4 regions of the Allobosea sp. 05T422_2 genome follow, and region 2 is predicted to be linked to each of the others. Evidence: predicted binding sites of a transcription regulator. Region 2 holds the regulator's gene; each other region holds the start of a gene.
The links. Region 2 encodes LexA, which represses DNA repair genes until DNA is damaged. Its sites were predicted from a motif close to TGTTCNNNNTGTGTTCNG; they were not measured.
Positions count from the first base shown of each region.

Region 1 (7,428 bases), on a different contig from region 2:
GGCCGAACTCGCACCGATCCTCGGCGCCTCCGGGCGGCCGCTGCATCGTTCGCGCTATTTCGACACGGAGAGCCTGACGATCGCCGATGGCGTCGCCTATATCGGCGTCGAGCGGACGCATGACGTCCTGCGTTTCGAATGGGCGCGGTATGGAGTCGAAGCGCGTGCCCGCATCGTCCCGGTACCGCGCGAGGTGAAGCGCCTGCCGAGCAATCGCGGGCTGGAGGCGATTGGTGTCGTTCCCGCCGGGCAGCCGCTTGCGGGCGCGCTCGTCGCCATTGCCGAGCGCTCGGGCGGGGAAGACGAACCGACGCTCGGCGTGATCATCGGGGGGCGGCAGCCCGGCCTGTTTCAGGTGCGGCGCCATGGCGGCTTCGATATCACCGATCTGGCCTTCCTGCCCGGCGGAGACATGCTTCTGCTGGAGCGCTGGTACAAGCCTCTGCGTGGTGTCGGCATGCGGATTCGCCGCGTTCCCGGCGCAAGCCTCCGGCCGGGTGCGATGCTTGACGGCCCCTCCCTGATCGAGGCCGATCTCGGCCAGGAGATCGACAATATGGAAGGGCTTTGCGTCCATCAGGATCATGGCAGGACGATTCTGACCCTGATCTCGGACGACAACTTCTCTTTCCTGCAGCGCACCGTGCTGCTGGAATTCGAGTTGGGATAAGGGGACGAGCGTGACTTCAAGCTCGCTCTTGCGGCGAGCACAAGTCCTGAATGTGCCGGCGATCAAGCACCGAGAACGGATGATACGGGGCTGGCCACTGCGTCCTATGCAAACGAAAAAAGCGGCCTTGCGGCCGCTTCATTCATTCCGTGAAGGAGCCGCGCGCTCAGTTGGTCGCGAGCTTCTTCTCGATGTCACGCTTCAGCGTGAGTGCGCCGGTCGAGAGGTTGCCTGCCGGCTCCTTGACCAGGAAGGCGTCAAGTCCGCCACGGTGATCGACCGTACGCAGGGCGTTCGCCGAGACACGCAGGCGCACGGAGCGACCGAGCGCGTCCGAACGGAGCGTAACATTGACGAGATTCGGCCGGAAGACGGTCTTCGTCTTGCGGTTCGAGTGGCTGACGAGGTGCCCGGTGAGGGTGGCTTTCCCGGTCAGTTCGCAACGGCGAGCCATGATATCGTTCCCTTGGAACCGGTTGTCTCAAACAAAAATGCCGACACGCGACGTGCCGGCCCACGAGCACCGGAAGTCAAATTGAAGTCGCGGGTCTATAGCCAAGGCCGGCTGCTGCGTCAAGGACCGCGACTGATTCCATAGCACGATCGGGGCGGCCGCAGCGTGGCGGCATTGCCACTCGCCAAATTCGGTAAAAGGGGTCACGATTCGGACCGATTCGCAGTGCATGCCGGTGCGAAGCATGCCGTCCGGAGGAGTTGGATGAAGCCCGCCATCGCGTCGTCCCTGGCCGGACTTGGTCTCGCTGCGCTGGCCCTGGCCTCCGGCTTTGGAGCGTCGTCGGCCGCGGCGACCTCGTTGGAGGCCAAATATGATGTCTCCCTGCTCGGCCTGACGCTCGGCACCGCCCATCTCAGCGGCGGCATCGACGGCAGCAGCTACAAGCTCGATATCGTCGCCAAGATGACGGGCCTGGTCGGCAGCTTCACGGGCGGACGCGGCTCAGGTGCCGCAACCGGCAATCTTCATGGCGGGCGCCTGTCGCCTGCGACCTTCGCGGTTTCGTCGGCGAACTCAAGCGAGAGCCGCACTGTGCGCATGGCGCTCGACGGCGGCACGGTGCAGGCCGTGGATATTGCGCCGCCGATCGACGACAAGCCCGATCGCGTGCCGCTCAACGAGAGCCACAAGCGCAATGTGGTCGATCCGATCAGCGCCTTCCTGATGCCCGTGGAGGGCAAGGGCGGGAATGGTGCCGCCTGCAACCGGACGCTGCCAATCTTCGACGGCGCTGCGCGCTATGACATCAAGCTGAGCTATTCCGGTTCGCGGCAGGTGAAGCTCGAAGGCTATAGCGGCCCGGTCACGATCTGCCAGGCGCGGTATGTGCCGATCGCAGGGCATCGCGCCCTGCGGCCGAGCACCAAGTTCATGACCGAGAATCGCGAGATCAACACCTGGCTCGCCCCCGTCAACGGCACCAATGTGATGGTGCCGATCCGCATCTCGGTGAAGACCATGATCGGGACGGCGGTCATCGAGGCCTCGAGCTTCAGGGTCGATCCGACCACCACCACGGCCGCGCGGCAGAACTAAGCCGCAGCGCGTTCACTCGCTTTCGTCGTTGCAGTAATCTCACCCAGCCAGTCACGGAGCGCCGTCCCGATTGCACCGGGGTGATCCTCCTGCAGGTAATGCGCGCCGGGGCCGAGATTGATCAGGCGGCAATCATGCAGTCCCGCCGCGAACCTATCCGCCTCGGCCGGAGAGATCAGCGCCCCGGGATCGCCGCAGAACAACAGCTTCGGATAGGTGGACGCACGTAATGCTGCGTGGTCGCGCTCGCTGATGGCATGGACATCGGCCGGGGCGCCCGCAATGGGGAGCTCGTTGGGCAGTCGGAGGATCGGCCTGCGCGATTCGGGCGTTGGAAACGGCGCTCGATAGGCATCCAGCTCTTCATCGCTCAAGGCCCGCAGGACGGCAGCGGGCAGGACCCTCTCGATAAAGACATTGTCCTCGAGAATCAGCTTCTCGCCCTGTCCCGGCGTCCGGAACGCCCTGAACAGCTCACGCGCCTGCGGCCGCTGATGGAATGCATCCCAGCTTGCAAAGGGCTGGATGAATTCCATGAAGGCCAGGCCGATCATGTCGCTGGGGTTACAGGAGGCATGGTGGAAGGCGAGTGCCGTGCCCCAGTCCTGGGCGACGATGACCATCCGTCCGAGGCCCAGTTCAGCGATGAAGGCGTCGAGATAGCGGACCTGGTCGGTGAAGCGATAGGCGATGTCCGGCTTGCCGGACTGACCGTAGCCGATCAGGTCGGGGGCAATGCAGTGCGCCAGCGGCGCGACGTGCGGAATGATATGGCGCCAGATATAGGAGGAGGTCGGGTTGCCGTGCAGGAAGAGTACGGTCGGCCCCGCAGAGCCGGCCTCGACATAGGACATGGTCGAGCCGAGGACGGGAATCTCCCGGCGCAGCCATTCGGATGCGAATCCAGGTGACTGGGTCATGGCGATGCCCTTCTTCCAAACAGCGTTGCGAAAAGGATGGCCTTGAAGCGTTCGAGCGGAACCGGGCTGCGATCGACCTTCATGCGCAGGATCGCGCCCTGCCAGGCGGTGAGCAGGAAATCAGCGAGGTCGTCGGCGCTGAAATCCGTCGCGATCTCGCCAGTGGCCTGGCCTTCGGCGATGCATGCCGCAAAGGGCTCTCGCCAAAGGACGAAGATCTCCGAGAGTCGCTGCCGCAACCGTTCGCTATTGGGAGAGGTCTCGACGCTGAAATTGCCGATCATGCATCCGCGCGACCAATCGGCGGTTTCGAGCTTGGTCGTGATCGCGTCCAGATAGCGCCGCAACCGCGCGGCTGCGGGCAGGGAGCGGTCGGCCAGGGCTTCATCGACGAGGCCGCCGACATAGGCGAAATAGCGATCGAGCACTTCCTCGGCGAATTCCTCCTTCGATCCGAAATGATTGGTGAATGAGCCAGGGCTCGCTCCGGCTGCAGCGACGATCTCGCGTATGCCGGTGGCGGAATAGCCGCTCTTCCAGAGGAGATCGCGGCCAGCGGCGAGGAGATTTTCACGAAGGGATGGCTTGCTCATGAAGGTAGAATACGTACGTACGTATTATTGACAACACTCCGGGAAACGCCCGATCGCCAAGGTGTCGGACGGGAGGCGGGTCTCGTCCGAACGGCCCGCTGAGGCGATGGCTCAGGCTGGTTCCACGCCGTTGCGCACGCAGAAATCACACGGCGGCCCCTCGTTTCGCCGTGAGCACGACATAAATAGCGCGGAGGACTGTCGGCGCCCGGCCGTTTACGCTGGTCGCGAAAATGAGTGGATCAAGCTCGTGTCACGATTCCAGATATAGTGGTACTTGCGGCCGTCTCCGCGATATCTGGCCGTGAACGAATCCCGATTCTGCCGGAGTCAGCGATTCGGGCTTGCTTCGTTCAGGACTCGTTCCGCAGCTTAATTTCGGCGCTCCAGCTTGTGCCAAGGTAGGACGCTTTCCCCAGCGTCTGCTGCCGGCAAGGGCCCAAAGGAAACGATCGGTCGCGTCTTGATTTCAGCACGCTCTCTTCCGCCCTCGGTTCGTGCGCAGGGTGTCACAGCAGTTCTCGGGCCCACCAATACCGGCAAGACGCATCTGGCGATCGAGCGGATGGTGGCGCACCCGACCGGAATGATCGGCCTGCCGCTGCGCCTGCTGGCGCGCGAGGTCTATGGCCGCGTGGTCGAGAAGGTCGGCCCCGAGGCGGTGGCGCTGGTCACCGGCGAGGAAAAGATCAAGCCGCAGCGGCCCCGCTTCTGGGTCTGCACCGTCGAGGCCATGCCGCGCGATCTCGCCGTCGATTTCGTCGCGATTGACGAGATTCAGCTCGCCGCCGACCTCGACCGCGGTCACGTCTTCACCGACCGCCTGCTGAACCGGCGCGGTCGGGCCGAGACGATGCTGATCGGCGCGGGCACCATGAAGCCGCTGATCGAGCAGCTCATTCCCGGGGTGAACGTCGTCACGCGTCCACGCCTGTCGCAGCTCACATTTGCCGGCGACAAGAAGATCACCCGCCTGCCACGACGCAGCGCGATCGTCGCCTTCTCCGTCGAGGAGGTTTATGCGATCGCTGAACTGATCCGTCGGCAGAAGGGGGGAGCCGCCGTCGTGCTCGGCGCGCTCTCGCCGCGCACGCGCAACGCCCAGGTCGAGATCTACCAGTCGGGCGATGTCGACTATCTCGTCGCGACGGACGCCATCGGCATGGGGCTCAATCTCGATGTCGATCACATCGCCTTCGCGTCGGACCGGAAATTCGACGGCCATCATTTCCGCAAGCTGAACCCCGCGGAGTTCGGCCAGGTCGCCGGGCGCGCCGGCCGCCATCTGCGCGACGGCACCTTTGGCACGAGCGGGCGTTGCCCGCCCTTCGACGCCGAATTGGTCGAGGCGATCGAGAATCATCGTTTTGAATCGGTGCGGCAGCTGCAATGGCGCAATTCCGATCTCGATCTGCGCTCCGTCGACGGGCTGATCGCCAGCCTGAACGTCCAGCCAACCGAGCAGGGGCTGACCCGTGCGCTGATCGCAGAGGACATGACGACGCTGGAGGTTCTGGCCCGCGATGCCGATGTCAGGCCGCTGGCGCAGGGCCGTGCAGCAGTCGAGCGGCTCTGGGAGGTGTGTGGCCTGCCTGATTATCGCAAGATCGCGCCGATGCAGCACGCTGATCTCGCCACCACGCTGTATCTGCGCCTGATGCGCCACGGACGGCTCGATCCGGACTGGTATCGCGCCCAACTCGATGCGCTTGACCGGACCGATGGCGAGATCGACACGCTGTCTGCCCGCATTGCGCAGGTCCGAACTTGGACMTATGTCGCAAACCGTCCTGACTGGTTACCTGATCCAGAGCATTGGCAGGGGGTGGCGCGTCTTGTAGAGGACAAGCTGTCGGACGCTTTGCACGAGCGGCTAGCCAGCCGTTTCGTCGATCGGCGCACGAGCGTGCTGATGCGTCGTTTGCGGGAGAATGCAATGTTGGAGGCTGAGGTCACCACGACGGGCGATGTGCTCGTCGAGGGACAGCATGTCGGGATGCTTCAGGGATTTCGCTTCACGGCGGATCCCAAGGCTGGCGGGCCCGAGGCGAAAGCCTTGAACATGGCCGCGATGAAGGCGCTTGCCAGCGAGATCGAAGCGCGCGCCGCGCGTGTCGTGCTCGCGGCTGATGATGCCTTCGTGCTTTCGCATGACGGGCTGGTGCGCTGGATCGGTGAGCCGGTCGCGCGGCTTGTCGCCGGCGACAAGGTTCTGGAGCCGCGCCTGCGCCTGCTGGTCGAGGAGCACCTGACCGKACCGGCGCGCGAGCAGGTCGACGCGCGCCTCACTCTCTGGCTCAAGAATCACATCGCCCGTCTGCTTGGTGCGTTGCAGCTGCTCGAGAATGCCGAGAATGTCACCGGTATCGCGCGCGGCATCGCCTATCAGGCCGGGGAGTCGCTGGGCGTGCTGGAGCGCGCCAAGGTCGGCGAGGAGATGAAGACGCTGGATCAGGAGGGCCGCGCAGCACTCCGTCAGCTCGGCATCCGCTTCGGAGCCTTTCATCTTTACGTCCCGGCCCTGCTGAAGCCGGCACCACGTGCGCTGGCTGCCCAGCTCTGGGCGCTGAAGCATGGCGGGCCCGATACGTCGGGCCTCGACGATATTGCCCATCTAGCAGCCTCGGGTCGGACATCCTTTGCCGTCGACAAGGCGGTGCCGAAGGGTCTTTACCGTGCTGCCGGCTATCGCGTCTGCGGCGAGCGCGCCGTGCGTGTCGATATCCTCGAGCGGCTTGCTGACCTGATCCGGCCGGCTATCGCCTATCGCCCGGGCCTGACCCAGGGCCAGCCGCCCACCGGCGCGGCCGATCAGGACGGTTTTGTCGTCACCGGTGCCATGACCTCGCTGGTCGGTTGTGCGGGCGAGGATTTCGCCTCGATCCTGCGCTCCCTCGGCTATGTCTCGGCCAAGCGTCCGGGACCGGCGATTACCGTGCCGCGGGCGCAGCCACCGGTCGCGGCTACCGCTCCGGTTGCCGACGCGCCGACCGCGGAAACTACGGACGTCCCGGCTGGGCACGAGGCCGATCCGGCGGTGGTGGCCGATGAGGCCGGCGCCGGTATTGTCGACGAGCCTCTGGCCGCTACTGACATCGAGACCGCCGAGGCTGCCTCTTCGGAGGCTGCCGCGCCTGAAACGGCCGACGCCCCGACCGCGGCGGAGACTGAGCTCGAGCAAGCCGCACATCCGGTGCCAGCCGATGCCATGTCTGCTCTGCCGGCGCCTGCCGACGAGACAGCTGTCTCCGAGACGCTTGCCGCGGGAGCTCTTGCCCCTGAGGCAGCAGTTGATGTCGTTGCTGCGACCGAGGTGCAGGAAATCGAGGTCTGGCGGCCGCATCGTCACCAGGGTGGGCGCAGGCCGGAGCATGCCGGGCGCGGTCGCCGCGACGGCGCTCAGGGCGAGCGTCAGCCTGGCGCAGGGCGTGGTGAACGTCCGAACCGTGACGGCCGGCCCGACGAGCGTCGCCGCCAGGGCGATCGTGGCCGTCCGGCTGCCGCCAATGCGTCTCAAGGTGATGCTCCCCGACAGGATGCGCAGCCGCGCGAGGGTGATCAGAAGCGCAGCGGCCGGCCGCAGCGCAATGGCCGCCCCGAGCAGGGGCGTGGCCCGCGGCCGGACTTCAAGCGCGATGGACGCCCAGGTGGCCCACGCCGCGAGGAGCGCGGCAACGAGCGTTTCCAGCAGGC
Region 1 covers NZ_JBFTLD010000050.1:10,767-18,194, reverse strand. Annotated here, with positions in the region: gene AC1DJT_RS11925 (esterase-like activity of phytase family protein) at 1-670, shown strand, start outside; gene rpmB (50S ribosomal protein L28) at 837-1,124, opposite strand; gene AC1DJT_RS11915 (DUF3108 domain-containing protein) at 1,389-2,222, shown strand; gene AC1DJT_RS11910 (haloalkane dehalogenase) at 2,219-3,142, opposite strand; gene AC1DJT_RS11905 (TetR/AcrR family transcriptional regulator) at 3,139-3,735, opposite strand; gene AC1DJT_RS11900 (helicase-related protein) at 4,202-7,428, shown strand, end outside.
Region 1: AC1DJT_RS11900 (helicase-related protein) is a predicted target of LexA. The motif match lies at 4,086-4,103, and genes of this name have one in related genera.

Region 2 (6,652 bases):
CTCGATCAGCCCGGACGATGTCGGCCTGGCCCGTGCAAAGCCCGAGGATCTGCGCGGCGGTGAACCGGCGCAGAATGCCGAGGCGCTCCGCGCGGTTCTCGACGGCAAGAAGACGCCCTTCCGCGATATCGCGGCCTTCAATGCCGCCGCCGCGCTCGTCGTGGCCGGTCAGGCCGGTGATCTGCGCGACGGCCTCGCCCGCGCGACCTCGGCGATCGACAGCGGCAAGGCCAAGGCGACGCTGACCGCACTTATCGCCAGCTCGAACGCGTGAGGACGTCATGAGCGACATCCTCGCCCGCATCGAGGCCTATAAGCGTCAGGAGATCGCCGCAGCCAAGGCCGCGGTTTCCCAGGCGGAGATCGAGCAGCGCGCCCTGGCTGCCGGCCCCGTGCGTGGCTTCACGGCCGCGCTTGCCGCGAAACACGCGGCCGGCAAGCCTGCATTGATCGCCGAGATCAAGAAGGCCAGCCCGTCCAAGGGGCTGATCCGCGCCGATTTCGACCCGCCATCGCTGGCACGCGCCTATGCCGATGGCGGCGCGGCCTGCCTGTCCGTACTGACCGATGCCCCCTCTTTCCAGGGACAGCCGGAATTCCTGCAGCAGGCGCGCGCGGCAAGCGGCCTTCCCGCCCTGCGCAAGGATTTCCTCTATGACCCCTATCAGGTCTTCGAGGCTCGCGCCTGGGGCACCGACTGTATCCTGATCATCATGGCCGGTGTCGATGACGGGACAGCCCGCGCGCTGAACGAGACGGCAAAGTCACTCGGCATCGACGTGCTGGTCGAGGTTCACAACGAAGCCGAGCTCGATCGTGCCCTCGAGCTCGACAGCCCCCTGCTCGGCATCAACAATCGCGACCTTCGCAGCTTTGCCGTCGATCTCGCCGTCACCGAGAGACTTGCTCCGCGCGTCCCCGCGGACCGCATCATCGTTGGCGAGAGCGGCATCTTCAGCCATGCCGACATCGCACGGTTGCAGCGCGCCGGCGTCAACACCTTCCTCGTCGGCGAGAGCCTGATGCGGCAGGACGATGTCGCCGCTGCCACCCGTGATCTCCTGACCGGTTCTGCGCGCAGCGCAGCATGAGCAAGCTCAGCCATCTCGACGCCAGCGGCCAGGCCCATATGGTCGATGTCGGCGACAAGGAGGAGACCTCGCGCATCGCTGTCGCCGAGGGCTGTGTCGTCATGCAGCCCGGGACTCTGGCGATCGTGCGCGATGGCGACGCCAAGAAAGGCGACGTACTTGGCACGGCGCGCCTGGCTGGAATCATGGCCGCTAAGCGCACGCATGAACTGATCCCGCTCTGTCACCCCCTGCTGATCAGCAAGATCAGCGTCGACCTCACCCTGGACGAGACATTGCCCGGGGTGCGCGTGAGCGCTGAGGTCAAGATGAAGGGACAGACCGGCGTCGAGATGGAGGCGTTGACCGCTGTCGGCGTCGCCTGCCTCACAGTTTACGACATGGTCAAGGCGGTCGACCGGGCGATGCGGATCGAAGGCATCAGGCTCGTCCACAAGTCAGGTGGAAAATCCGGCACTTTCGATCTCCCGGAAACTGCGCGATGAGCCTCACGCCCGTCCCCGTCGCCCTGAAGGCGCTGATCGACAGCGTTCCGGCACCGACACCATCAGAAACCCTGCCACTCGCACATTGCGTAGGGCGCGTGCTCGCCGCCGACCTGCAGGCGCTTCGGACCCAGCCCCCCTTTGCCAACTCCGCAATGGACGGATACGCCGTTCGCGCAGATGATATTGCGCCGGCAAATGAATTGCGTGTCATCGGCGAATCGGCTGCCGGTCGTTCCTTCTCAGGGATGGTCCGCTCCAATGAGGCTGTTCGCATCTTCACCGGTGCTCCGATTCCGGAGGGCGCCGATACGATCCTGATTCAGGAGAATGCGGACGGCGTCGGCACTGCGACGATCCGCGTGCGCGAGGGCGCCGAGCGCGGCAAGTTCGTTCGTCAGGCAGGATTGGACTTCTGCGAGGGCGAGGTGTTGCTTCTCGCCGGCAGCCGGCTCGACAGTGCGAGCCTCGGCCTCGCGGCAGCCATGGGCCACCCCATGCTCACGGTGCGTCGCAAGCCACTGGTCGCGATCCTCGCGACCGGCGACGAACTGGTCCAGCCCGGCGAGCCGGTTGGACCCGACCAGATCGTCGCGTCCAACAGTTTTGCGCTCGCCGCGCTGGTCGAGCAGGCCGGCGGCACGGCGCTCGATCTCGGGATTGCCCGCGATGATCATGCCGATCTCGCCGACAAGATTGGCCAGGCACGGAAGGCCGATGCCGATGTGCTGATCACCCTCGGAGGAGCCTCGGTAGGTGAGCACGATCTCGTCCAGGCAGCGTTGATCGGTCAAGGCATGGCGCYCGGCTTCTGGAAGATCGCCATGCGGCCGGGCAAGCCGATGATGATGGGCCGCCTCGGCCGCATGGTCGCGCTCGGCCTACCCGGAAACCCCGTCTCGTCCATCGTCTGCGGGCATCTCTTCGTCGTGCCCCTGCTCAGGACCCTCCTGGGCGTACCGGAACCGGAGCGCGATCTGAGTGAGCCTGCAATCGTCGGAAGAAATTTGCCGGCAAATGATGAGCGGCGGGACTATATGAGGTCGGAACTGACGCTCACTCCGGAAGGATGGCTGGCAACGCCCTTCGCCAAGCAGGATTCATCGATGCTGGCCACTCTTGCCCGCGMCGACGCGCTACTCATTCGCGAATCGTTTGCTGCGCCGGCAAACAAAGGCGACAACTGCCGGATCATCCGCCTACGCTGAGCGCGCTTGCGGAACACAACGCGAACCTGTATGGTGTTCGTGCTTTGTTTCGATTCCATACAAAGAGCGCCGGCGGGAACCATGCTGACACGCAAACAGTTCGAACTGCTTCGTTTCATCCAGGAACGCCTGCGCGAGACAGGGGTGCCCCCCTCCTTCGACGAGATGAAGGACGCGCTCGATCTGCGCTCCAAGTCCGGTATCCATCGCCTGATCATGGCGCTGGAGGAGCGCGGGTTCATTCGCCGCCTTCCCAATCGAGCCCGAGCGCTGGAGATCATAAAGCTGCCCGAAGGGGCCGGCGGCCCTCAGGCGACGCGCGGACGGTTCAGCCCCTCCGTCGTCCAAGGGGGGCTTGGCAAGGTCCGGCCGATCGCACCGCCCCCGGACGAAGATGTGCGCTCCACGGTTGCGATTCCGGTCATGGGGCGGATTGCCGCCGGTACACCGATTTCCGCCATCCAGAGCCGCAGCCATACCGTGGCACTGCCTGYCGACATGCTTGGCCCCGGTGAACATTTTGCCCTCGAGGTTCGCGGCGACTCGATGGTGGAAGCCGGCATTCTCGACGGCGATACGGTGGTGATCAAGCGTCAGGACACGGCCAATACCGGGGATATCGTCGTGGCTCTGATCGATGACGAGGAAGCAACGCTGAAGCGACTGCGCAAGCGCGGCTCCTCGATCGCGCTCGAGGCTGCCAATCCCGCCTATGAGACAAGGGTGCTGGGACCGGACCGCGTCAAGATTCAGGGCCGCCTGGTCAACCTGATGCGGCGCTACTGAAGCGGCTCGTGTTCTTCGACAGCCGCCAGCGGCAAAGCCGGCGTGCTTGCAGGCCGCTCCCGCTTGCGGCTCCAGGGACGATCGACACCATCCTGCTCTGATAGATGGGCGCGCCAGCCGCCCTTGTTGCCGACAAGGGCGGTCGCGCCATCGCGCGACAATGCCCTGCGGTCGATCAGTCGTGCTGCGCACGGAGCGTTCCACGGAATCGGCGTGATGACGAGATCGGCGCGCCGACAGTCCTCGACGATGGCCAGGCGATCACGTGCAAAGGCAACGCTTCGTCCATCCTTGCTGCGGACGACACAACCCAACGTGTCGCAGGTCGCGCCTTCCCGCAGGCTGTTGTCGTCAGTCCGGCGATTATCGCCATCTGCGTTCAGCCATTGCTGCAGCACGAAGCGGCTCGGTTGCCCCGCCAGGATCATGCGACCATCGCCCCCGCGGACCAGGATCCCGGAACCATCGCGTTCGATCAGGATGTCGGGCCTGTCGGGCTTCGCTGCCACGAGCAGTCCCGCGATCAGGGGGGCGACGGCCAGGAAGCGCAGCGGTGTCGTCCAGAGCGTGATCCAGAGAAGCGCGGCGGCAAAGCATGCGAGCGCCGCGGCCCCGAATGCAGGAATGATCACCGCGGAGTGGTCGAATCCCGCAACCCAGCGCGCGGATTGCAGCACATAGTCCGAAGCGACTCCCATGAGCGCCCAAGCCGGCCAATCCAGGCCGAAGGGATAGGCGAGCACGCCGAAGACAGCGGCAGGCATGACGATCAGGGAAACGAAGGGCAAGGCGAGCGCATTGCCGAGCAGACCGAAGGGGTTGAAGGTCTGGAAGTGATAGGCACCGAACGGTGCGGTTGCGACCGTCGCCAGCACGGTCGTGACCGTGAGCCCGACCACCGCGATCCAGATCGGCCGTAGCGGCCAAGGCAGGTTCGCCGGCGCCTCGGAGTGGCCGCGATCCTCCCAGCGCTCGGCAAAGGCGATCAGCGCCGCGACAGCGCCAAAGGACATCTGGAAGCTTGGACCAAGCAGCGCGTCAGGCTCGCGCAGCAGAACGATCATCGCAGCGAGAGCCAGATTGCGCATGCTGAGCGCCGGGCGATCGACGAGAATCGCACCGAGCATGACCAATGTCATGATCAGCGAGCGCACCGTCGCGACCTCGGCTCCCGAGAAGATGCAATAAGCCGTGGCGCCGAGCATCGCGGCCAGGGCGGCGAGTTTCTTTATGGGCCAGCGCAATGCCAGCGTTTGCGATAGCGCCAGCAGGCCACGGACCAGGCCGAAGATCGTGGCGGAGGCCAGCACCATGTGAAGGCCCGAGATCGAGATGATATGATAGATTCCGGCCGCGCGGAGGTCGATATTGGTCGCCTCCGTGATGAGGCCGCGCTTGCCAGTAACCAGCGACGCCGCCATCGCGCCAGCCTGCCCTCCCCCGATCCCGGCGATGCGCTCCGTCAGGGCATTGCGCGCCCGGTCGACCGTCGCGGGTATCTGAAGCTCGAGCGGTGGCTGCAAGGGTGGTGGGGCGAGCGTGATCTTTCCGGGGATGGTCCCGACTGCACCAAGCCCTCGGAAGAAGGCGTCGCGCCCGAAGTCGTAGCCACCTGGTCGCACTGGACCGGGCGGCGGCAGGAGGCGCGCGACGGCAGCGATGTGATCGCCCGGCGAAACCGAACCACCTTTGACGTTGACCCGAACCCGCCGTGGCAGGCGTTCAGGCTCCACCCCGGCAATGCTGGTCACCAGGATCACGAGGCGCGCGCCGGCGTCGCGCGCCTCGACCGATTCGACAAAGCCGGTGAGTTGTCCCACGCGCATTCGATCGAGCATCGGTGCTGCGATTGTCGCCGTGCGCCAGGCCGCGGCACCAAAGCCGGCGAAGATGGCAGCAAGGCCGACGCAAGCGAGCATGACCGGGCGTCGGGCGCGCGACAGCGCTGCCATCGCAGCGGAGACGCCAAAGCCGGAGAGCGGGACCCAGAAGGATGGCTCGCGATCAGCCGCGAAATAGAGCAGAATGCCGGCTCCCATCAGCACCGGCAGCCAGAGAAACAGCCTTCTTCGTCCGGCCTCGATCGCGATGGCGCCCAGGAAGCGCGCGCGCCATTCGGCGAGAAACAACCGAATGGCAGCGTCCTGAAACCATATCTCGGGAATGCGGAATGGTACGGCGCGAACACGCGCGCCGCGCAGCCGGCTCGGGTCTGGCGGCGCCTCGCGCATAGGCCGTCCCTCGGTCAGCCAACCAGATGCGATCTTGCGCTTAACGTCGGCCCCATCAGCATGTTACAGGGGCGGCGTCGGTTGTCATGTCCCTTCGACGTCTTGTTCCTCTGCCGCTCTGTCGGCCTCATTTCCCGTCCTGCCGGAGCCTGCCTTTCATGAGTGATGCGGTCGTTACGCGCTTCGCGCCGTCTCCAACCGGATTCCTGCATATCGGCGGCGCGCGTACCGCGCTGTTCAACTGGCTCTATGCCCGTCGCCATGGCGGCAAGATGCTGCTGCGCATCGAGGACACCGACCGCGAACGCTCGACCGAGCCGGCCATCGCGGCGATTCTCGACGGCCTGTCCTGGCTTGGCCTCGATTGGGACGGCGAGACCGTCTACCAGTTCGCCCGTGCGGCCCGGCACCGCGAGGTCGCCGAGCAGATGCTCGCCGCCGGCAAGGCCTATTATTGCTATGCGACACCGCAGGAACTCGAGGAGATGCGCGAGAAGGCGCGCGCCGAGGGCCGTCCCATGCGCTATGACGGACGCTGGCGCGATCGCGATCCGGCAACCGCGCCGGCCGGCGTGAAGCCGGTCATCCGCCTGCGCGCGCCGCAGACCGGAGAGACGGTGGTCGAGGACGAGGTGCAGGGCCGCGTCGTCTGGCAGAACGAGAATCTCGACGACCTCGTGCTGCTGCGTTCCGACGGCAACCCGACCTATATGCTCGCTGTCGTCGTGGACGACCATGACATGGCCGTGACCCATGTCATCCGTGGCGACGACCATCTCACCAACGCCGCCCGCCAGACCCAGATCTACCAGGCGATGGGCTGGCGCGTGCCGAGCATGTCGCATATCCCG
Region 2 covers NZ_JBFTLD010000209.1:4,458-11,109, reverse strand. Annotated here, with positions in the region: gene trpD (anthranilate phosphoribosyltransferase) at 1-274, shown strand, start outside; gene trpC (indole-3-glycerol phosphate synthase TrpC) at 282-1,091, shown strand; gene moaC (cyclic pyranopterin monophosphate synthase MoaC) at 1,088-1,576, shown strand; gene AC1DJT_RS26855 (molybdopterin molybdotransferase MoeA) at 1,573-2,784, shown strand; gene lexA (transcriptional repressor LexA) at 2,866-3,570, shown strand; gene AC1DJT_RS26845 (ComEC/Rec2 family competence protein) at 3,564-5,801, opposite strand; gene gltX (glutamate--tRNA ligase) at 5,960-6,652, shown strand, end outside.

Region 3 (5,764 bases), on a different contig from region 2:
AGGATAGCCTTGAGCGTGTGCACGGAAGCGGTCGGCACTCCGGCTCGCCTGTAATTCGGAGGCTGCTTCTGAAACCGGCGATTAAACAGGCGATCGTGGTGAGCGCATATGTTGCGCAGATCGACAAGGCACTCGATCCAGTCTTTGAATATGGCATCTGATGCAACACCAAATTGGCGCGCGATTGCCGTTCGGACAGAGCCTTCTAGACACTGATAAAGCCGTGAAGTGGCTCCGAAGGTCAGAAATTCCTTTATCGTCCAAATCGGGGGCAAGACAGGCGCGCCATAGCGCTGCTTATAATGTCTGGCCCGCTGATCCTTCGATTTCTCGAACACACCGATGAAATATCGAAGTGCTTCGAGATTGGCCGCGGCATCCTTGAACAAGGAGTGATCGTAGTACGGGTGACTACCGTTGGCCTGGCTCAATGCTTCTGACAACGCGTTGCGAAAGAGCAACTCGAAAGTGCCGACTGCGGCAAAGCAGGCGGAGCGAATTTCCATGTCGCACTGATACAAGCGAAGGATATGGTGATAGGTGGTCCCGGGCCGGAAGGGCCGATGAGGTAGGGTCAGGTCGCGTCGGCTGAGAAAGTAAATCCGCAGGCGCTCGTAGCCYACGAGTTCGATCTTGCGGGCTGCCACATTGGGGCGGTTGATGATCAGTCCCTTTGCGCGCAAATGCGCTACTCGTTGAGCAGCTGTAGCGTGCGGCTTCGTAAAGGGAATCAAGGCCATCAAAAAATGAAGAACCGCCCTTTTGCACTCCCCCGAAGAGGACGTGTGGCGGCCCATGACCCAAGTAATTTAGTGCGTCCCCGGCTCAATCGCAAGCCCATTTGTGTGCTAGCGCTGAGTCATTGGTCCCGGCCGAACCGGTCGCGACGGGGGGGCGCCCGCTAAACAACACCTTATACATCTCCGCTCGCCGAGCCGGTTATGGATCGCTTCACCTGAAAGATATCGCCTACATCGGCATCGTCCCGCACACCCTTGAAGGAGGCGTGGCGCAGCTTGCCGTCATTGGTCCAGGCGCGGAACGCGACCTCGGCAGCGATCGTCGGCTCGACCCAGCGTATGCCCTTCTTCGCGACGCCGGCGACAGTAGGTTTCTCGATCAGGATGCTCATCAGTCTACGACGCAGCTCAGTCGCCGACTTCGCCGTAAAGCCCGTCCCGACGCTGCCGACATAGACCAGAGCATTTCCGCGGCGTGCCGCGAGCAGGAGGCGGCCGATCCCCCCAAACGCTGATGCTGATGCCACCCAGCCAATGATGAGAAAGGTCTCAGATTGGACGCATTTGATCTTCAGCCACTCGCCACCCCTACCGGATCGATATGGAGCGTCAACGCGCTTGGCGATGATGCCCTCTAGTTCCATCTCACAGGCTAGCTTCAGGAACGCGGCGCCTTCGGCGTTGACTTCTTCGCTCAGCCGGATCGAGCTGTGCTGGCTCCCAATCAAGCCTGCGAGCATGCTGCGCCGTTCGGCCAAAGGGAGCGCTCGCAGGTCGCGACCGTTGAGATAGAGTAGGTCGAAAGCATAAAGCAGTGCGCCTGCGGCCGATCGCTTGCCCCCTCGCCCACCCAGCGCCTGCTGCAGCGCGCCGAAATCCGAAGCGCCGCGCTGGTCGAGAACCACGGCCTCCCCGTCCAGGATGGCACTATCGACGCCGAGCTCGCGCATGTCATGGGCGATCGTCGGGAAACGCTGCGTCCAGTCATGCCCGCCCCGGGTCAGTATCCGGACCTTCCGGCCGGGCTCTACATGGATGGCGAGCCGGTAGCCGTCCCATTTCACCTCGAAGGCCCATTGATCCCCACTCGGCGGCTTGACGGCCAGCAACGCCAAGCAAGGTTCGACCCTGTCGGGCATAGGATCGAAGGCCAGCGCTCTTTGGCGCGCATCGCGGCGCTTCGGGAGAGGACTTCTGGTGATGTCGACCGCCGGGCCGGAGCGCAAAACGCGACGCGCGCACATTGACGCAACTCCACTCACAACGACTCCGAACTAGCGGCGGCAGGGAAACGTTCCGAGCAAGATCCGGTACGAGCGCGCGTTTATCCGGAACTCTGTGACCGCATTTTCCCGCCCTGAGGAATATGGTGGCTTCCAATCTTGACACCTCAGCCCCGCGCGTTGTTCTAGTTATGTTCTCTTTTCGAGGGCGCGCGCATGCTGACCATCCATCGGCCCATAATCCGGCTTTCGAGGTCGCCATCTCAGCGCCAAGCCCAAGTATTCCCCCTCCCCGCCCGTGCGGTCGCGCTTAGCGCTCCGCTCCTGGTTCAGCTATTCAGCAACAGGGTTTGCGCGGGATTCCCCTCCCCGGCTGATGATTATCTTGATGCTCCGATCGATCTTTCGCGGACGCTTATCAAGAATGCGCCGGCGACCTTCATCATGACGGTTTCGGGCGACAGCGCGATCGACCTGGGCATCTTTGATGGCAGCCTCATCACGGTCGATCGGTCTCTCGCTCCTCGCGACGGAGATCCTGTGGTGGTCGACGTCAACGGCGAGCGAAGCGTGAAAGTGTTTGGGGTCGAGAACGGTCGACCCCGGCTCGTTTTCGGCAATCGCCGCTATCCTGAGTTCAACCCCGGCCCGGATCCAGACATCGAAATCTTTGGAGTCGTCACAAATGCAGTAAGGCGCTTCAGGCGATGACCAGGTCATTCGCCTTGATCGATGGGAACAGCTTTTATTGCAGCTGCGAGCGGGTTTTCGATCCAAGATTAAAAAGCCGCCCGGTCATCGTACTTTCCAATAATGACGGCTTCTGTAATCGGGCCTTTGCCGTCAAGCGAAAACCCACCGCGACGCTCGGTGAAAGGGCGTTCGGGTAGTTTGCTGACATTCCCACAGTGCCGTAACCTTGATGCGAAAGGCTCTCTTTTCGCGGGGGTAATTCTGCGTCGGATTGTTGTGAAACGTGCCGTCATTGGCCTCGCGCTCKTCGGCTTGGCATGGGGCGGCTATTCGCTGATGAACCGCAGCCTACAAAGAGGCACCGTGCCTCAGAAGCTTCAAACGGGTTGGCTCTACACCGAAGGTAGCTGCTCGCTCCTTCTCGGCCACCAAGGTGCATTTTCTTTCAGCCTGAGTGAGCAGACTATCGCGGCGATCAAATCAAAGGGCATCGGCTTCTTCACCGACATCAATAATCCAGACAATCAAGCAACCAGATCGTACTTCCATGGCGAGTGGAAGGAGACGCCTGTCCCGGCATCGTTCTTTTCGGAGGGGCTGCCGCCGAACCTCCATTGTGGTCAGAAGCATTCGTGGCTTTGGCCATATGGGATACCGGAAGCGCTGAAGCGACCAGGCAGCTTCTACCAAGAGTCGGGAACCACACGTCGCCTTTTTGTCCTGCCCGAACTTGGGTTGGTAGTGGGCAGTGCGTCCGATAGATAGGTCGACCCAAGCGCCAGCTAGGGTCGAAAGCTGCCCTCCCTCGACCGAGCGTGATCGTCCGAGGCCGACAGTTTGATAATCTGGGCTCGCACTCACGGGGCTCTTGGCTTCTGTCCGGGGTCGGCCCATCGGCCGCCACAAGATCGCGTTCCGAAAGGAGGCGAGCCTATATGCGACAGCGGGCTTGGCGTTGAGCCAGCTCACCCGTCATTACGGCTTCATCTCCTCGCCCGTCCCCGTGAGGACGATCCAGAAAGACCAGGCGAGCCCGGTCTTACCTCTTCACGGCCGTGCCGAACCTACGCAGTGCATGCCGTGGTCGATGCCGCAGCATTCCCGGTTGCCCTGAAGCGGAATGTCGTACCGTCGACCCACATGCGGTGCATCACCACCGCAATCTTGCGCGCCAGGGCCACCGTCGCTCGCTTGTTGCCTTGGCGATGCGCGACCTTCATACCCCAGGCGCGCAGCACCGACCAACTCTTCACCCGATGCAGCATGACATGGGCTGCCTCGAACAGCATCGACCGCGCCTCGCTGTCGCCGGTCTTCGTAATACGTCCATTTCGGTCCACCTCGCCGGATTGGTGCTTTCGCGGCACCATGCCGAGCAGGGCGCCCACAGATCGGGATTTGGAGAAGCGTGCCGGATCCTCAATTGCGGCGATGTAGGTGAGTGCGACGATCGCGCCGACCCCGGGAACCGTCATCAGACGCCGGCACACTTCATGCTCGCGGGCGATCGCCAGCACCATTCGGTTGATCCGATCCAGGGACCGCAGCATGGCGGTGTGAGCCGCCAGGAGTTCCTCCAGGATCGCGGCGATGCGAGGCAGGTTCGTGGTCAACTCGCGGACACGCTCGGCGAAGGTCCGGCGCTTCGACGTGCCGATCTTGATACCAAAGAGGCAAAGTGAACCCCGGATCTGGTTCTCGATGTCACCGATCTTCAGCACAAGGGTCTTGCGGCTGGTGAGTAGCGTGCGCAGCTCCATCGTGCTGCGCGTCTTCATATGCACCGATCGGAACCAGCCGGTGCGCAACATCTGCGCAAGCCCTCTCGCATCGTTGCGATCGGTCTTGTGGGTCATGGCCGTCATGGCAGCGCGGGCGTGTCGGGCATCCATACAGACGACACCGGGAACGCCGAGCTCGGTCATCCCCTCCGCAAGCCATCCGGCGAGTGCCCCGGTCTCCAGTCCGACGCGTGTGAAGGGAACGCGAAGCTCAGCCAGCCAGTTTGCGATGGCGTCGGGCTCGCTCGGCGCTTTCCCTTCGCGGACCAACCTTCCTTCCTCGTCAACGACGCAGATCGAAGTCTCGGCCAACGACACATCCAAGCCGGCATAGTAGCGCATGGCATTCCGCTCCTGAACGGTGGTCGGATGCCTTCAGGGGCCGACCGAGTTGCACAACCGAGCAGGGTGCCACGATCCGCGACGGTCGCAATCAGCCAAGCCCGATTACACGATCTGCGCTGTGGCTCGCACATCCGAGGCTAAGGCACTCGGCATTAAGATGGGCGAGCCCATGTTCAAGATGCGCGACCTCTGCCGCGATAACGGCGTGGTCGTTTTCTCTTCAAATTATAGTCTCTATGGCGGCATGAGCCGCCGCATGAACGAGGTCTATCAACGTTTCTCCCCTGACATCGAAATCTATTCGATCGATGAGAGTTTTTTGGACGTCGCGCAGATCGAGCCAGAAAAGCGGGAGGAGTTCGCGCGGGACCTGCGATCGTCGGTTTCGACATGGACAGGAATCCCCACGTGCGTCGGGATCGGCCCCACCAAGACCCTGGCGAAACTGGCCAACAAGATCGCCAAATCCACTCCGCAATTGCTGGGGGTATGCGACCTGACCAGCGCTACCGCTCGGGAAGAATGGCTGCCCCTTGTCGAGCTCGGCGACATTTGGGGTGTCGGTCCGGCGAGTCAGGCGAAGTTAATGGCGCTAGGCTGCAGGACCGCGGCGGATGTTGCATCTGTCAACGGCGGCCGGATTCCAGGCCACTTGGGCGGAGCAAAACCAGGCCAGCGCTGGCGATGTGAGACGATAAGCCAAGGGCCCCGATCGGGGCCCTTGGCTTATCGTCGCTTTCGTTTCTGATCAGCTCTCCATGATCTCGCCGGTGTCGGGATCGACGTGTTCGGCCGTGGCCTGGTTTTGCTCCGCCGCGGCGTTGGCGCGCCGGCGGCCGGCGGATTGTTTCAGCCGATAGCTGTCGCCGTTCATGGCCAGGATGCTGACGTGGTGGGTGAGCCGGTCGAGCAGCGCGCCGGTGAGACGCTCCGATCCCAGAACCGAGGTCCAGTCCTCGAAGGGCAGGTTCGAGGTGACGAT
Region 3 covers NZ_JBFTLD010000259.1:1,077-6,840, forward strand. Annotated here, with positions in the region: gene AC1DJT_RS29810 (Abi family protein) at 1-740, opposite strand, end outside; gene ligD (non-homologous end-joining DNA ligase) at 914-1,984, opposite strand; gene AC1DJT_RS29820 (LexA family protein) at 2,180-2,674, shown strand; partial or broken gene AC1DJT_RS29825 (Y-family DNA polymerase) at 2,671-2,784, shown strand; gene AC1DJT_RS29830 (hypothetical protein) at 2,933-3,421, shown strand; gene AC1DJT_RS29835 (IS110 family RNA-guided transposase) at 3,721-4,779, opposite strand; gene AC1DJT_RS29840 (Y-family DNA polymerase) at 4,901-5,530, shown strand; gene istB (IS21-like element helper ATPase IstB) at 5,531-5,764, opposite strand, start outside.
Region 3: AC1DJT_RS29820 (LexA family protein) is a predicted target of LexA. The motif match lies at 2,145-2,162, and genes of this name have one in related genera.

Region 4 (5,316 bases), on a different contig from region 2:
CGAATTTGATCAGGATCACGTTCTGATCGAGTTCGTGGCGCGGCTATTCGTCCGTAACTGCTCGCTGCAGACCGCGTGTAACCGACAAACAACCTAGGGCCGGCTCCACGTAGATCGAAGATTTCATTGGGAGATCAATCGCTTGCGCGATTTGCCTGGTGGAGCTGAGGGAGATCGAATGACGGAGGCTGGGCTCAGTTAGTCGAGTTGAGCTTAGGCGGTCTAACGATCGCAGCAGCCGGCTTCGGCTGTGCCTGACATCGACCACAATGAGCGAACGCTGCCGACATCTATCTCGCGTTGCCCTCCGGACCCTTCTCTGCGGCAGATGAATGGCCAGTTCTCTGCGATGCCCTAACTTCCGATCCTGGCGTGAAGTGGATACACCCCCCGCTCAACCATTCTCCGGGAAATATTCACTCCGTGTTAGACCCACGAGAAGTGGACACTTCGCCTTTAGCTGAGCCAGCCAGATAGCGGGCCTGCCCTCGCAGTTGCGGCGAGCATTTAAAGATGCCCGGCATCCACTTTCAAATTGCGCGAGAGGTTCACGAGCCGATATCGCAAGGCCGGCGCAACTACCTGTCTACCAGCGAGGCTCAGAATCGTAAGCCAGCTTCGCAAGTGCTTTGTTTGCCTCGCCTCTAGAACCATAAGTGCCGATGAGCTTGCCGGGGTCCTCAGCTGCTTGAATACGGAACAGGTCCCATCGCTTGTTTTTAGTCGGCGACAGTCGATAGGCTCGGCCGTTCTTGCGAGAAAACACGTCTTTTGAGGTGCCGACAGCTACCCACTTGCAATCAGCCCCAGCGATGAAGCGTTGCTGGAGCGCTTCCAGCTCCTCCTTTTGGCGCTGGCGCCAAGCCGCCACCGAAGCAAGACGGAGCCGCTCTGTTTCTGTTTCAACAAATTCTTGCAAGGCCCCGATGATCGCTGGCAGCTCGGTTCCAGCGGCTCGTTCGCGAGCGTAGAGCGCGAGACATTCTTCCCGCAGCGCCTCGTCAGGATACGAACTATATGGCTCCTCGTGGATCGCCCTAAGTCGCTGAGCAAGGTCGGTCGAGGTGAGCTTCGGCCCCGGCAGATCGTTCAGAAAACTGCGCAGGTCTTCCGAGGGTATCCAACACGGGGCAGCAGCCCGCAGAACGTCCTCGCGTTGCCCTTCCCATTTGCGCCAAACGGTTGGCTCCCGGTCAACAACCTTAACAATCTGCTCGGCAAGGCGATCAACTGAGCTTGGTTCGCGGAGATGACGAAGCGAAGGGCTTCGGACGTATTCGGCAACGAGCCTTCGCACGGCTTGCAAGCGTTCGTGACCAAACATGATCTGCGCATCCAAAAGCTTCAGTTGGCCTCAACGACTCCTACAACGACCGCGACGCAAAGGACTTCTGAGGGAAGTGCGAACTATAAGCCAAATTGGACGATTCGCATATTTCTGGTGCATTTTGATGCTCTGGCACGACTCTTTCAACCATGACACCAGAGGCGGGCGCCAGCAGTCTCAGCGTGGGTTAAAATGGGGGGCCGGCGGCTGAAAACAGGAATGCCCGCTTCCTGGCGAGACCCCAACGTCTGCTACTGGCGCACCGCTGACGGCTCTTCGTAGGACGAGCGCAGCGGTCGGGATGGGTGATGAGCGGCGGGCCACGAATTCCCCTTATTGACTCGAGTTGGGCTTCTGATGTTCTTGTTATGTTCCAACCATCGGAGCGCATCGCGATGCACATGTCCCCCGCCGACCTCGGACCGCCGATCTTTCTTCCGGTCTACCTGAAGGCCGTGCGCGCGGGTTTTCCTTCGCCGGCCGACGACTACCTCGACACACCGATCGACCTGTCGCGGGCGCTGATCAAAAACGCTCCCGCGACCTACATCATGACCGTCGCCGGCGACAGCGCGATCGACGTCGGAATTTTCGACGGCAGCTTGATCACGGTCGACCGCAGCCTGGTCCCGCGGGATGGCGATGCCGTCGTGGTCGACGTCAACGGCGAGCGCAGCGTCAAGGTTTTCAAGATCGCCGGCGGCCGTTCAAGTCTCGCGTTCGGCAACCGGCGCTACCCCGACTACGACCCCGGTCCAGACGCCGAAATCGATATCTTCGGCGTGGTCACCAACGCGGTGCGGCGCTTCCGGCGATGAAGCGCTCGTTCGCCCTGATCGACGGGAACAGCTTCTACTGCTCCTGCGAGCGCGTGTTCGACCCGAAATTGCGACGCCGACCGGTGATCGTGCTGTCGAACAATGACGGCTGCGCAGTCGCCAGGACGGCTGAGGCAAAGGCGCTCGGCATCAAGATAGGCGCGCCGATGTTCCAGATCCGCGACCTGTGCAAACGCGAGGGCGTCGTCGTCTTCTCGTCGAATTATTCGCTCTACGGCGACATGAGCCGCCGGATGAACACCGTCTATGAGCGGTTCTCCCCCGATATCGAGATCTACTCGATCGACGAGAGCTTCCTCGACCTGACCCCGGTGGCGCCTGAGCATCGTGAGGAACTGGGCCACGACCTGCGCTCCACGRTTTCGAAATGGACCGGTGTCCCCACCTGCGTCGGCATCGGCCCAACGAAAACACTGGCGAAGCTCGCAAACAAGATTGCGAAGACCACGCCTCAGCTCGGCGGCACCTGCGACCTGACGAGTGAGGAAGCGCGTCGGGAATGGCTGTCGCTGATGCCGCTGGAGGACGTCTGGGGTATCGGCCGTGCCAGCCAGACCAAGCTGGGCGCTTTCGGCTGCAAGACGGCAGCCGATGTCGCCGCCCTCGATCCCAAGCGTGCTCGCAAGTCGCTGACCGTCGTTGGCGAGCGGATTATCCAGGAACTGCGCGGCCAGCCCTGCCTCGATCTGGATAGCGTCGCCCCCACGCGAAAAGGCTGTGCCGTGACCAGGTCGTTTTCCGGCCGGGTCGAAAGCCTCGAGATGATGCAGGAGGCGATCGCCGCCCATGCCACCCGCCTGGGCGAGAAGCTCCGGCACCATGGATTGGCGACGGATCACGTCACTGTCTTCTTCCACACATCGCCGTTCGACAGCGGCCCTTCCCGCTCGGTTTCGACCACGGTCGACTTTCCCGAGGCGAGCAACGACACCCTCGTCCTCGTCCGCGCCGCCAAATGGGGAGCGCGGCGGATCTGGAAGCCGGGTTACCGCTACGCCAAGGCCGGCTTGATGACGGTCGACCTGGTGGCGCCCGAGATGTCGCAGCGAGCCCTGATCGGCGCCCTCGATCGCAAGAAGAGCGGCCGGCTCATGGAAGCGCTGGACGCGTGCAACAAGCAACACGGTCGTGGCGTTGTGTACCCTGCAGCGGCCGGCATCGCCCGCCAGCAGAAKGCGTGGGTCACGAAGTTCGAGATGCGTTCGCCGCGTTACACGACGCGGCTCGACGAGGTGCCGGTCGTAGGGAGGGCGTGATGCCAGGCTTCAGTCATCAGGTCGAAATGAAATTGGACCCCGTCGCTGCACCGGAACGCCTGCGCAGAATCGAGAGTTGGTGTGGCGACTGGCAAATCGGGTTCCGCGTTCTCGACCGTTTCCCCGGTTCAGAGACGGTCCGCATCGCATTCGAAGACCGGGGCTTGGCGCGCGCCTTCGTCGCACATTTCGGCGGGGTGCTCGTCGACGAGAATGAAATCGAAAATGCCATGGCGGGCGACGCCGCTGCCGAGGACGCTTATGATCGGCTCGCTCGCGAGTATCCGGATTGAGCGACCGGCGCGATCATCCGACAACACCGGACGGCAGATATTTCATGGTCGCTGGCRGGCTGTGGCGAGCAACAAATCCCGCCCTTCCGGCTGCGCGCCGTCACGAGCTTGTCACCGAGCTGATAGATGCTCGCCGTGCTGTGAAGGACGTCAAACGCGGAAGCGGCGAACCCCATGTCGCCCGCGCCGCCGTCGAAGCAGCCAAGGTTGCCCTTGGTGAGCGGGGCCCTGTCTGGTGGGACGACGGCGCTCCGGACTTCAATCGACACTTGACCAAGAATACGCCTTACGCGGCCTGGGCTTCGCGATTGAACAGATCCTGCAGAGAGGACTAATCTATACAACCTCATCCTGAGCGGCAGGAGGGCGACATGCAGAAATCCGGGATCGCCGCGACTACCCGTGACGGCATCGCGGGGACATTCTCGATCGACCTTCCCCTCGAACCGAGCACGCTGAACGAGCGCCTGTTCGACATCGGAATATGGCTGGGTGACCACGAGATTTCGCATAAAGCCCGCATATTGATGCAGCCTGAGCGCAGGTGCATGCGCGTGAGTTTCCTCGACGCAAAGGACGCAACGGCCTTCCGCGAGTACTTCGTCACGCGCTTCAACTAGAAACTTGCCGAGCCGATGAAATCCTGCTCCCCGAAGACCGCAATGAATGCTCGCGTGTGAAAAACCGCTTCGGCCTCGAGGTCGGAGGCGAGCATCGGCATCTCACAACGAACTTCATCGTAGCCGCTCATTTCCCCGCTCCATCGACGCAAATGACGCAGCGCGGATCGAACCCTCTGTTCTCGCGATCCCGGTGAAGGTTTGGGTAGCCAGCCTGATTTGCAAAAATGCGCGTCTTGCCGATCCGATAATCGTGCGATCCATGGTCATGGCCATGGATCCAAAGCTCAGGCTGAAACTGTTCGATCACAGGACTGAGGTCTGACACGAAGGCCGGCGACAGTGCGCTGCCCTGGTGCCTCGGCTGAACGGATTGCGGGTGTGGCGCATGGTGCGTCACCACGACGGTCGGCCCGTCATGCGAAGTTGCCAGTTCGCCGCGAATGAACGCGAGATCGAGCCGGTGCTCTGCCGCCGCGTGCCATGGCATGAAGCGACTGAAGTGTCCGCTCTCCTCGCGATACCGGATCAGGCGATGGTCATTCAGTTCCTGGCCAGCCGTGATCATAGAGGGTTTGGGAGTTCCGAGCAGTCGATAGTCGGTCCAAAGCGTGCAACCAATGAAACGGACGCCATTGATGGTGACCGCTCGTCGATGCAAAAAGTGAATGCCGGCGTCGTCGGAGACCCTTCCGGCCTCGGCCAGGTTCGACTTCATCTCGCTGCGGTAAAACTCGTGGTTTCCTGCGACGTAGACGACAGGGCGCCCCATTAGAGGACCGCCCTCCCTCTGGCCGGCCATCCACTCAATCGCATCGACAATAGGCTGACCAATATCGCCAGCAAAAACGGCCACTTCGAATTCTGGCATGGGCGTCGGGAACTCAAATGGCCCGAACTCCAGATGAAGGTCCGAGATCACGAGCAGACGCACTCGCGCACCCGCTCGAGCAACTGATGAATCTCAGGCGACCGCACTTC
Region 4 covers NZ_JBFTLD010000262.1:2,961-8,276, reverse strand. Annotated here, with positions in the region: gene AC1DJT_RS30020 (hypothetical protein) at 587-1,324, opposite strand; gene AC1DJT_RS30015 (LexA family protein) at 1,729-2,145, shown strand; gene AC1DJT_RS30010 (Y-family DNA polymerase) at 2,142-3,422, shown strand; gene AC1DJT_RS30005 (hypothetical protein) at 3,422-3,715, shown strand; gene AC1DJT_RS30000 (RNA-binding protein) at 4,087-4,335, shown strand; gene AC1DJT_RS29995 (hypothetical protein) at 4,332-4,466, opposite strand; gene AC1DJT_RS29990 (metallophosphoesterase) at 4,463-5,269, opposite strand; gene AC1DJT_RS29985 (HAD family hydrolase) at 5,254-5,316, opposite strand, start outside.
Region 4: AC1DJT_RS30015 (LexA family protein) is a predicted target of LexA. The motif match lies at 1,686-1,703, and genes of this name have one in related genera.